Regions from separate parts of the Gilliamella sp. CG22 genome, predicted to be linked through region 1. Evidence: riboswitches for the same ligand, from Rfam matches in the RefSeq annotation. Region 1 holds a riboswitch; the other holds the start of a gene.
The links. A riboswitch is a leader RNA that binds a small molecule or an ion and turns the genes downstream of it on or off. The one in region 1 is predicted to bind preQ1.

Region 1 (6,363 bases):
ATTCGTCGATGGTCGGATAATCATTGCATTTATATAAATATCGTGACGTTTCCAATCATTAATTGGGATTTCAACTTCAAGACCTTCATCGTCAACGGTAATTTCTTTTTTCCATAATGTTCCTTCGTTGGTTTCAAGTGATATGTAACCTGAACCGGCAGCCGGCGCTTGTACGTGTACTTTTGCTGTATCACCAACCGAATAAAATGCTTTGTCTATACTCAATTTTACCTGATCTGGACGCAAATTATTTGTACCTTGAGTATTATCTTCCCAGTCATAGCCAGCCCAAAAACGAATGTTACTTACTACATTGGTATTTGGATCCACAATTTCCATTCGATATGCCCCATAATCATCAGGTTGATAGCTGACTTTAGCTGTAGCGTTTTCATCAATGGAAATCCTATTTTCTGAAACAACAAACTCTTTTAAAGTTGAATGTTGCTCCCAACCACTTCCATCAGACCAAGACCAATAATAATTTCGACGCTCACGCACTACACGGGCTATTAAATTATTAGTAGCGAGTTTTTCACCTTGCTTATTCACGTAAGCAACTTCAAACTCAGCTAATGCGCCAATGTCAACAGTTGGACGCTCACTATAAGTATCCATCTGCCAATTGTAATAAGGTTCGTCGCTAAATAAAGTACGTAAAGCGGGAAGTTGATTTGCTGGCCAAATATCTTGAGTTGCATAACGAGTAACTGGTCTTCCACCCGAATCCAATAAACTTATATTTGTCACGATTCTAATAGGTTTTTTTACACGAGCCCACTGATCTGCACTAAGCTTGATTTCTGTTTTACCATTATTATCCAAAGTTTCATCAATTTCGGACAACTCAGTATAATCTGTCTCACCTTGAACATTTCCGATTTTAAAATCATTTAATCCCTGAACAGTTCTTAAATTTTTATAATAGTTCCTACCATTCAATTTATTCCCAGAAGCGGGTGCACCATAGAGATACCAACCTTTTATACTAAATTCCACGTCTTGATCAAATGATATAGGTTCATTAGAAGGCGCTTTGATTTCCATTGCCATTCTTTCGGGCAGGAACTCTTCTACTTTAAAATAAGAAAAACGATAGTTGTCATCACCGACATTAATACGAAGTGACCATTTACCTGTTGGCGCATCATTTGGTATCGTGAACTCAACTTGATATAAACCATGCGTGTCTGGTTCTTTTTTTACGTAACCACTTGCTATAACATTATCGTCAGAAGAGAGCACCTCAACCATGATTGGTTGATCAGGTAATTGTTGTCCGTCAGCATCACGTAATAATGCGTTAAAATAAACCTTTTCACCGGGACGATATAAATCGCGAGGCCCAAAAATAAATAATTGTTTTGAATAAAAAGTTGAACCAGATAGATTAAAGTCCGTTAAATTTAGGGCATTACGATTAATGGTGACAAATGAAGTCTGGCTTCCATCATCGGCTGTTAATAAAGAATAATTAGATCCTTCTGGTAATGTGATCTCAGCAAAACCTTCATTATTCGTTTGGAATGAAAGGGTATTACAATTATTATTGTTGTCATTTGAGGAATTAACACAAAGTAGCGATAAATTTATGTTTGGTAACGGTTTGCCATTATCTAATCCATGAGTCATCACCAATAATTTACCATTGTTGTAAGCATGAATAGCTATCCCAATATTACTGATTGAAAATAATGTGGCAGGCAATTCATCATTATAAGATCCAGCTTTATCCATTATTGCAAGATAAATGCCTTCTTTATTTATTTCTGAAAACTTAGATAAATCCAGTAATAATGTTTCTTGAGTATTTGGTTTAGGATTCAGATCAAACCTTGAAGAAAAAGATAAATCCATATATTCTTCAAAATTTTGTGAACGCCAAGTATAATAACGGTTTATAAATCCGTAATTCGTAATAAATTTAGCTAACTTTTCTGGTTTGATTCGATAAAAATTTATATCGACTTTATCAATATTCAGTGTCGTAACCGGTAAACCATTCATGGATTTGCTGGGTAATAATACTCCACTACTTGAAAAAGCGATAAAAGGCTCACGATTTTGGGTATTAATTTCAATTTGATATACTGAGGATAAACTCTTATCATTGATAGCAGATAGCATTTTATCAATGGTCAAAGTTAACTTACGATTCGGTTCAAGGAATCGATGCCTTAATTCCAAACCGTTATTTGAAAGCTCCCATGCGCCATCAACCGTTCCTTTTTCCTTATCGACAAGTCTTAGAAGATTGGAAAAATTGAGTTTAGGGTTAACCGGAACAGAAAACGTAACAACTAAAGTACTCGAACCATCAAGTATCATTTCTGAGGTATCAAGGACAGTAAAAGGGTTATTTTTATATTTTTCTTTTAACTCAGGAGTAACAGTAAATATACTTTGAGTTTGATTATTTTGATTCGAATTAATCTTTGAAGTATTGTCATTGACAGATTGAGCTGTTGTCTGACTATCTTTGTTTTCATTAGCTATCGATGAAGATTTATTATTATTATCACAACCGATTAAAACCAAAATTAAGCTCAACACGCTTAACCCTTTAATAAAGCTCATTATTTTTCACCTATTTTCTATTCCAAATATTACATTATCAACATTTTTCGATTATCTATATTATGCACTGCCTAAAAACGTTTGGCAAAAGTTGTTTTTAAAGACAAAGCCACTCCTTCGACTATGTCTGATAAAAAAATTATCTTTTATTAAAACATATTGTTAATAGAAATCATTGCCATTAGATGAAGAGACAAAACTCATTTATTCATGAAAATAAATGAGTTTTGTAAATAGTGGAAGGCGCTTCGTTACAAAAGCGAACAAAATTATGAATTGGCGCTAGCTAACGTCATTAATCTTTTCATTAAAAAATTTAAAATAACACCATAAAGGGGTAAGAAGAATAATCCACAAATTAAAATTTTAAAGCTATAGTCAATCGAGGCTATTTCGATCCAATGATTCGCCATAAATTCGTCGTTACTTTGATAAAAGGCAATAGCAAAAAAGACAATAGTATCAATACCATTACCTAATACCGCTGACGCCGAAGGCGCAACCCACCACGCTTTATTTTTTCGTAAATAATTAAACACGGTAATATCCATCAGTTGCCCAACCAAATAAGCAGCAAAACTGGCTAATGCAATACGAAAGACAAAACTGTTAAAATCACACAACGCTGAAAATCCCATCCAATGCCCTTCGAAAAATACAACCGAAATAGAATAAGAAAACAGTAAGGCCGGTATCATGACAACAAAGATAATTTTTCTGGCAAGGCTGGCACCAAATACCCGAATGGTTAAATCGGTGGTTAAAAAGATAAATGGAAAGGTAAATGCTCCCCATGTGGTATGAAAACCGAAGATATCAAACGGGATTTGTACCAAATAATTGCTTGATGCAATAACTAAGATATGAAAAAAAGAGAGCCAACAAAGTGCTTTACGCTGCTGAGCTGGAGTAAATTTTTTCTGTAATGAGTCTGAGTGAATATTCAAATACATATTCGTTTCCTTTTTTGAATGGGGTGAGAGAACCCATGATGTTTAACATAAAAATAATGTAATTAAGGTTAAAAATGTCGGATTACCTGAATTTAATTACATCGATATTTAATATTGTTAACTTGTTATACAAAAATACTTTTTATACAAAATAATCGTTGATGATTTGCCTGCGTCCATTTAACCGCCAGACACGACTATTTTGTGACATCGGTTAAATATTGATTTAACCCTTTTTCACGTAGCTCACAACTTGGGCACTGACCACATCCGCCGTCAACCCCGTAATAACAAGTGTGAGTGTGTTGTCGAATATAATCAAGATAACCGAGTTTATCAGCCATTTCCCATGTTTGCGCTTTAGTCAGATACATTAAAGGGGTGATGATGTTAAACGTGTAATCCAAGGCTAAATTCATCGATACATTCATGGATTTAATAAAGATATCTCGACAATCCGGATAACCACTAAAATCAGTTTCACATACGCCAATAATAATATCTTGAATAGCGTGTTGTTTGGCATAACACCCCGCTAACAATAAAAATAGCATATTACGCCCGTCAACAAAGGTATTCGGATAATTCCCTTCTTGAGCGGCTTTGATTTCTTGTGAGTCATCAATCAAGGCATTATTGGTCGTTTGTTTGATCACTGAAGTATCAATGAGGGTTTGCTTTACACCAAGGTCGTCAGCAATCCATTTGGCTTTTTCAAGCTCAATGGCATGTCGTTGACCGTATTGAAAGCTGATTGTTTCAACGTTTTCACGTCCATAATCAGCAATGGCTTGCAGCAGGCAAGTGGTCGAATCTTGCCCACCCGAAAATATCACAAGTGCTTTACGATGTTGCATTAAAAAATTCCTGTTAGGCTGATGAGATTAGCGATTATCGACTTTTTCAGGATAAAGATCGTGATTAGCTAAACGATTAAGCGCAATTTGTTCCCAGTGAGTACCGGTTTTACCGTAATTAGCATAAGGATCAATAGAAATACCACCTCGAGGCGTAAACTTACCCCAGACTTCGATGTATTTGGGATCCATTAATTTAATCAGATCTTTCATGATGATATTAATGCAATCTTCATGATAATCACCATGATTACGGAAGCTGAACATATAAAGCTTAAGTGATTTACTTTCGACCATTTTGATATTCGGTACATACGAAATGTAGATCGTTGCAAAATCAGGTTGACCGGTGATAGGACAAAGACTGGTAAATTCCGGACAATTGAATTTTACAAAATAGTCATTATCAGGATGTTTATTATCAAAGGTTTCCAGAATTTCTGGACAATAAGTTGTAGGATAGCGAACAGACTGATCGCCTAGTAGTGTAACGTTACTCATAATTTTCCTTAGTTTTTTTGCGTGGGAGGTTTACGAACCACGTGATAAGGCGCACACCTTACCTTTTTTTGTGATAAAAGTCTAGCCTATTGCTTAATCACTTAGCATAACGGCGTTAAACGCTAAGTTAACTTAATTTGCTTGAAAATAGGGTCATTTTGGTTAGACAATAGCAATGCGTGTTGAATAAGAAAGTTGTCATCATCAACGGGATAACTCACAACGTTATCACTATTTTGATGATGACAAATTTGGAGGATAATCTTAATAAAAGCTAAAAATTAAGATTTATTTCGATTTCACTGCTTTGTAGAAGTTGTCCAATTTATCTTTAGCTTCCGCAAGTTCTTTTTCAGCATCATTTAATTTTGCGGTTTTTTCGGCAATTTTTTGGTTATCACCTTTGAGTTTTGCCTCTGCTAAATCTTTTTGCCTTTCTGCCACTTTTTCAGTCTTATCAGTAATATTCTTTTTGTATTCGGCTTCTAAATTATCATCTTTACAATGCATTTTGACATTTAACAATGCTTTTTCTAATCCTTGAACACGTTCAACATTATCTGTTTTTTGAGCTTCAGTAATTTGTGCTTCAATTGCCTCTTTTTTGCCGGCACAGGTTTGCCCTTCATGATCATCAACGTTTGCGGCACAAACACCTAATGTAAGGGTTGTTAAAAAAGAAAGCAGTGTTAATTTACTTACAGACGACTTAATTGTTGATTTCATAATAATTCCTCTTAAGTTTATTTTCTTAATTGAACACAATCGACTTTATGGTTTTTGCCTTTCGTTAATATTAAACTTGCTCGCTCTCTTGTCGGTAAAATGTTTTCGATCAAATTTAATTCATTGATTTCTCGCCAAAGACGATTAGCGATATTTATCGCTTCTTGCTCTGGAAGCTGTGAATAGTGATTAAAATATGAGTTAGGATCACTAAAGGCGCCAGCTCGAAATTTTAAAAAACGATTCACATACCAATCATGTAGAAGCGACAAATCTGCATCAACATAGATCGAAAAATCAACATAATCTGAAACAAAGACTCGGTTGGTATTTTGTGTAAAATTTAAGGTTCCTTGTAATACGTTTAATCCTTCTAAAATGAGAATATCAGGACTATCTATAACGATTTCTTCATTATCAACAATATCATAAACCAGATGTGAATAGACGGGTGCTTTAACTTGAGATTGACCTGATTTTACATCAGCAACAAAATTGATCAACCTTTTAATATCATAAGATTGTGGAAAGCCTTTTTTGTTCATCATGCCACGCTCTTCAAGATATTTATTAGGATATAAAAAACCATCCGTGGTGACTAATGCAACTTTTCGATGTTCAGGCCAACGACTTAATAGTGCTTGTAAAACACGTGCAGTCGTACTTTTACCTACTGCTACACTCCCTGCTATACCGATAACGTAAGGGATTTTTTGGGTTTTACCTAAAAATTTAGCAAGAACAGCCTG
Region 2 (6,363 bases), on a different contig from region 1:
AAAAAATAATTTGGTAACTCTATTGGCACGTTTTATAAACGATGTAAGAAACAAGAAGAATGATTTGATACCAATATTTATATGAATTAAACACAATAAAGTTAACAATATAAATAAAAAGAAATAAATCTTTTCTTCTCAAAGTATTTAAAAAAAACTTAAGATATATTTCTAAAAAAATATAAGGAATAGCTTATGGAAAATCGTACATTTGAATTTCGTTGTTTTACTCAGCGCTCATTTAAAAATTTAATGATACTCATTTGTTGCTTTGGTGTTTTAGTCCTTGGTTGTCTCATGTATTTATTTTTCTCTGATGCGATCATGCCGATGATTCCCAACCGGTACTTTGAGGTCATTTTTATTGTTGGACTGCTTGTTCCGGAATTATTTTCTATCTTTCTATTTGCTATATGTATTGCTCGCTTGCTTCGTAAAAAAATGACGATTAATCTCAATTCATATTCGATTAGTATTGATGACCATAAAACATTGAATCAAACGTTTCAATGGTCAGCATTAAAAACAGTAATAATGTATAAAAGTACCGTAGTGCTATATCAAACGATTATTTTGGAGTTTAACAATAAGCTTATTAATATGATGATGGCAAAAAGTATATATTTATCCAAAAAAGATATTGATCAATTTCTTCAATTTATACAATATGTCGAAGAACAAATTATAAAGCCAGATTTTACATTATCCTCATCGGATACAACTTTATCAACTAAACTTACCCAAGAACTAACAAAAGCATTAACAAATATAAATGATGATCATGGAGTATACCGTTATTTATATGTCAGAAGGTAACGAGGCAATGTTTCTTGATGATAAAATACTAATATGGCTATTTAAACAATTAAATAGCCATACTCGATTTTATACAAATTTGGATATAAAGTGATTAATGGTTAATTAGCCGCCATTAAAGACGCTAGTAAACCGTGAAAAGAATGACTTTTGTTGCTCTTTGGGCATATTTTCAAGATTAGCTTGAATGAGTTTATCAACATTTTCGACTTCTGCCGTTAACCCTAATTCTTGATAAGCATTGCGCATTAACAATAGAGCAGATTTTGTTGAATCTGTATCGGGAAATAGGGATAGCATTTGTGTCACACGATTAATGACAGCGACATACGCCCCACGTTTGGTGTAAAATTCAGCCACTTTTAACTGATAACGTGCTATTCTATTTTTTAAAAAAACTAAGCGTTTTTGTGCATCAGCGGCATAATAACTTGATGGAAAACTGGAAACGAGGTAGGAAAAATCTTTAAAAGCCGTGATCGCATATTGGGAATCGCGATCTGAACGATCAACATTGAACCAACCTTGAATCATATTGTCATCTTGAGCCATATTAGATAGGCCACGCATATATATCACCCAATCAACATTTGGATGAGTCGGATTCAATTTTAAAAAACGGTCTATTAAGGCTACAGCTAGTGGTAAATCTGCAGTTTTGTAATATGCATAAATTAAATCAAGTTGAACTTGTTGAGAATAGGGACCAAAAGGGTAACTTTTATCCAATGCTTCTAAAACAGTAATACTTGATTTTAAATTACCACTATTAAGTGCATCTTGTGCTTTACTATGGAGTTCAACCTCTGATACATTTTCAACATCAGGCTTTGTTGATGTACAACCAATAAGCACACCACTTAATGCGATAGCCAATAACGAGTGTAAGCGTAATTTCATTCAGTTTCCAATCCAAAAAATAAACAATAACCGTTATGATTAGTATATAATACTCTAAAACATATCAGCTTAAAATAGATAAATTACATATGCAAGAATTAAAATTATCAAATCAAATTGAGTCAACTCAACTTGGGATGCGTTTAGACCAAGCATTATCAGAACTTTTCCCCGATTATTCTCGCTCAAGAATTAAAGACTGGATTATCAATAATAAAGTATTAGTAAACGATGTGATAGTTAATAAACCCAAAGAGAAAGTATTGGGTGGTGAAAAAATTATTATTCATGCTGAGATTGAAGAAGAGACTTATCATCAACCAGAAAATATTAAATTAGATATTGTTTATGAAGATGATGATATTTTAGTGATAAATAAACCACGAGATTTAGTTGTTCACCCAGGTGCAGGTAATCCAAATGGCACAGTATTAAATGCGTTATTACATTACTGCCCTGAAATTGCTCGCGTTCCACGTGCAGGTATTGTTCATCGGTTGGATAAAGACACGACAGGTTTGATGGTCGTTGCTAAAACTATTGTTGCCCAAACGCATTTAGTCGAATCGCTACAATTAAGAGAAATAACCCGTGAGTATGAGGCGGTAGCTATGGGTATTATTACGGCGGGAGGAACGATAGATCAGCCGATTACCCGACACCCTACCAAACGAACTCATATGGCTGTGTTTCCGACAGGAAAACCTGCTGTAACACATTATCGTGTTTTAGAAAAATATCGATTGCATACAAGATTGCGTTTACGATTAGAAACTGGACGAACACACCAAATTCGAGTACATTTAGCACATATTGCTCATCCTTTGGTCGGTGATCCTCTTTATGGCGGACGTCCAAGACCACCAAAAGGGGCCAGCGAAACACTTATTAACACATTACGAGAATTTGATAGGCAAGCATTACATGCAACCATGTTAAGGTTATATCATCCAATAACGGGTGAGCAAATGGAATGGCATGCGCCTATACCAGAAGATATGCAAAGACTAGTTGAAGCATTACAAGAAGATACAGAATTATATAAACATGAGCTGGATTGGTGAAAGAAAAATGATTAAATCGATTTATCCTTACTGGTTTGCGCCGAAAAATGTTCGAGCGTTGACCACAACACGAATGGGCGGTGTCAGTATGCCGCCATTTGAAAGTTTAAATATGGGAGGGCGTACCGGTGATAATATAAATGATGTTGCAGAAAACCGAAAACGCTTAATTACCGCTGAACAGATACCCAGCGAACCTTATTGGCTTAATCAAACTCATAGTACTGTCGCCCTTGATATTTCACAAATAAAATTACAACCCCCCACTGGAATCGTTAATAATAAACAAATATTTGAAGCTGATGCGGCTTATACTCATCAAGCAAAGCAAGTGTGTGTTGTGTTAACTGCCGATTGCATGCCTTTATTATTTTGCTCTTCGAAAGGCGATGAGGTCGCGGCAGCGCATGCGGGTTGGCGAGGATTGTGCAATGGAATTTTAGAAGAAACCGTTAAAAAATTCTCCTGTAAACCATCCGAAATTATGGTTTGGATGGGACCGGCCATAAGTGCCAAAAAATATGAAGTAGGGGAAGAAATAAAAAAACAATTTGAGGTCATCGATCCAGAAGCAAAAAGTGCATTTAAATTAATCAATATACCAGAGCAAAAATATTTGGCCGATCTCTACTTAATTGCCAAACAACGTTTGAATTCAATAGGTGTAAATAAAATATTTGGTGGTGATTATTGTACTTATACAGAACAAGATAAATTCTTTTCTTATCGACGAGAAAACCGAACAGGAAGAATGGCATCAATGATTTGGTTTGAGTGATATTTAAAAAAATGGTGCAAACATTCTCAGATTAGCTGGCAAATAAAGAAACCAATCATGACGTTCCTCAGTTATTCTATTTTGGTGACTTAAAAATATAAAACTTCTCTTCTGCCAGCTAAATAATCATTCTTACGTGTTTAACTTAGTGAAGTTAAGTTAATTTTCATTAAAAATTTATCTTTCATGTTTTGAGCAAGTTAATCTTGGCTAATAGTATGCAAAGTTCAAACATGTTATTCTTATTTTCGTAACAAAAACTTTATTAAATTATTAAGTTATATAATCATTACAATCGTTCAGGGCAAAATTATGAGCCGTTAACGGTAAACAGATGTGCTTTTTCGTGATTAATTATTCAATATTAGCAAATTTATGCGTTTGAATATTCAGTAACCATTTATTTTCAATACGATTTTGATTAATTTGTCCAAGTAATATGATTGTGTCATGCATGTTAAACTCGCCATTTCTTTCACAAGGCGATAAGTAATAGCGTTTAGCTTGAATATTTTGTTCAATATATTGGCAAAACGAAATGAAGTCAGGATGATTTTCAGCAACGATTCTCACTTCATTAGCAATTGACTGAACTATTTTTTGATAACGTGATTGATAGCAAAACTTAGGACTGAGAGCGATATAGTCAATTAAAGCGTCGACTTTGCCTAAACCATTACTTTCAATAGCAATAAAATAACCCGCTTGTTTAAGGGGGAAGAGTAATTTAGATAGATCTTTAACTAAGGTTGGCTCGCCACCCGTAATAATGATATTTTTGCTTTTATACTGTTTCACTTTGTCGAGAAGTTGATCTAATGTGAAACGGGTATATTGGCGAAAATTGGTATCACACCAACAACAATTTAGATTACAACCTGCCAAGCGAATAAAAATGGCGGGCATACCGGTATTATAACCTTCGCCTTGCAGTGATTCGAAGATTTCAACAATACGAAACTCAAGCATAGTTAACCCCGTTGATACTCGCAGTATGAGCTTGGGGTTTCCCACAGTTTAATCTTGGATATGGGTAAATAGTTCGATAAACAATCAAAAATGTATTGACTCATTCCTTCAGCGGTTGTGCGACACGGAAAAGCAAATGTTTTTCGATCCATTTCTTGCAATAAGGTAGCAATACGGCATTCATTAACATTATTTTGGTGGTAAAGATAAGCATGATCGAGTGGATCAATAATATGTTTTTTTACAATGGATTTGAGATCAGCGTAATCCATTACCATATCTTCGCTGGAACCCTTATTAATGAGTTCACCACTAATTTCGACGACTAATCGGTAAGTATGACCATGCAGGTTATGACATTTTTTGTTATGCCCGTCTAACATGTGACAAGCATCAAATTGGAACTCTTTGGCAATTTTTAACATTTTACATTCCTAGTTTTTTTTCGTGGGATGGATCACGAACCACGGTTAGTTAACCTAACAGAAGAAAGCGGTTAATATAATAGATATCAAGTTATTTGTCACCTTTCAATGATTATCTGAAACTAGATATTCTATTTAGGATGCGATTGTAAATATATTTAAATTTATCATTTTTAGGTCTAAAATGTTTCACGTTAGTCAGTTTTTATTATCTGTAAAAAAATTCTTGACAAGCTCTTGAAATTTTTCCTTCCACACTCATTTAGTCATTATGCAAATGGAATAAGTGTTTAATCATTTATGCCAAATTTATTGCTAAGGAGATAGATAATATGAGGTTAGATAAACTCACAAACAAATTTCAACAAGCTTTAGCTGATGCGCAGTCTTTAGCATTAGGTAAAGATAATCAGTATATAGAGCCTATCCATGTACTTTCAGCAATGCTTAATCAAGAAGGCAGTAGTGTTAATCCATTATTGGCAGCTGCTGGGGCAAATAATGCCATTTTACAACAAGAATTAAATCAATCCATTGACCGATTACCTCAAGTGCAGGGTGTCGGTGGCGAAGTTATCCCTTCTCAAGATTTAATTAAAGTTTTAAATTTATGCGATAAATTATCTCAAAAAAATGGAGATAGTTATATCTCTTCAGAGCTATTTATATTAGCTGCATTAGACGAAAAAGGGAGCCTTGGCGATATCCTAAAAAAATCGGGTGTCACTAAAGATAAATTTCTTCAAGCAGTCAATCAATTAAGAGGAAGCGACAACGTGAATGATCCAAATGCAGAAGATCAACGTGGTGCGTTGAAAAAATACACTATTGATTTAACACAGCGTGCAGAACAAGGTAAACTCGATCCAGTTATTGGGCGTGATGAAGAGATTCGCCGTACGATACAAGTGTTACAACGTCGTACCAAAAATAACCCTGTGTTAATTGGTGAACCGGGTGTGGGTAAAACTGCGATTGTTGAAGGATTAGCACAACGTATTGTGAATCGTGAAGTCCCCGAAGGATTACGTAATAAACGTGTCTTATCCTTGGATATGGGAGCCTTAATTGCTGGTGCTAAATATCGCGGTGAGTTCGAAGAGCGTTTGAAAGCTGTCCTTAAAGATATCGCTAAAGAAGAAGGTCGTATTATTCTGTTTATCGACGAAATTCACACTATGGTCGGTGCAGGTAAAGGCGATGGTGCTATGGATGCCGGAAACATGTTAAAACCAGCATTAGCTCGTGGTGAATTACACTGCGTTGGGGCAACAACACTTGACGAATATCGTCAATATATTGAAAAAGATCCTGCATTGGAACGTCGTTTTCAAAAAGTTTATGTGGCTGAACCGACTGTTGAAGACACCATTGCCATTTTGCGTGGTTTGAAAGAGCGTTATGAATTGCA

Region 2: it holds a riboswitch for preQ1, as region 1 does, so the genes downstream of both, queD (6-carboxytetrahydropterin synthase QueD) here and queF (preQ(1) synthase) in region 1, are expected to answer to the same signal.

What each region holds. Positions count from the first base shown of each region.
Region 1 is NZ_JBIDFK010000002.1:330,784-337,146, reverse strand. Features, by position in the region: gene ACGH46_RS03225 (MG2 domain-containing protein) at 1-2,577, opposite strand, end outside; gene ACGH46_RS03220 (7-cyano-7-deazaguanine/7-aminomethyl-7-deazaguanine transporter) at 2,847-3,530, opposite strand; gene queC (7-cyano-7-deazaguanine synthase QueC) at 3,728-4,387, opposite strand; gene queF (preQ(1) synthase) at 4,415-4,888, opposite strand; PreQ1 riboswitch class I at 4,891-4,935, opposite strand; gene ACGH46_RS03205 (DUF1090 domain-containing protein) at 5,177-5,614, opposite strand; gene coaA (type I pantothenate kinase) at 5,632-6,363, opposite strand, start outside.
Region 2 is NZ_JBIDFK010000005.1:42,336-48,698, forward strand. Features, by position in the region: gene ACGH46_RS06030 (hypothetical protein) at 196-816, shown strand; partial or broken gene bamD (outer membrane protein assembly factor BamD) at 994-1,716, opposite strand; gene rluD (23S rRNA pseudouridine(1911/1915/1917) synthase RluD) at 1,806-2,780, shown strand; gene pgeF (peptidoglycan editing factor PgeF) at 2,791-3,558, shown strand; gene ACGH46_RS06050 (7-carboxy-7-deazaguanine synthase QueE) at 3,913-4,527, opposite strand; gene queD (6-carboxytetrahydropterin synthase QueD) at 4,530-4,952, opposite strand; PreQ1 riboswitch class I at 4,956-5,001, opposite strand; gene clpB (ATP-dependent chaperone ClpB) at 5,285-6,363, shown strand, end outside.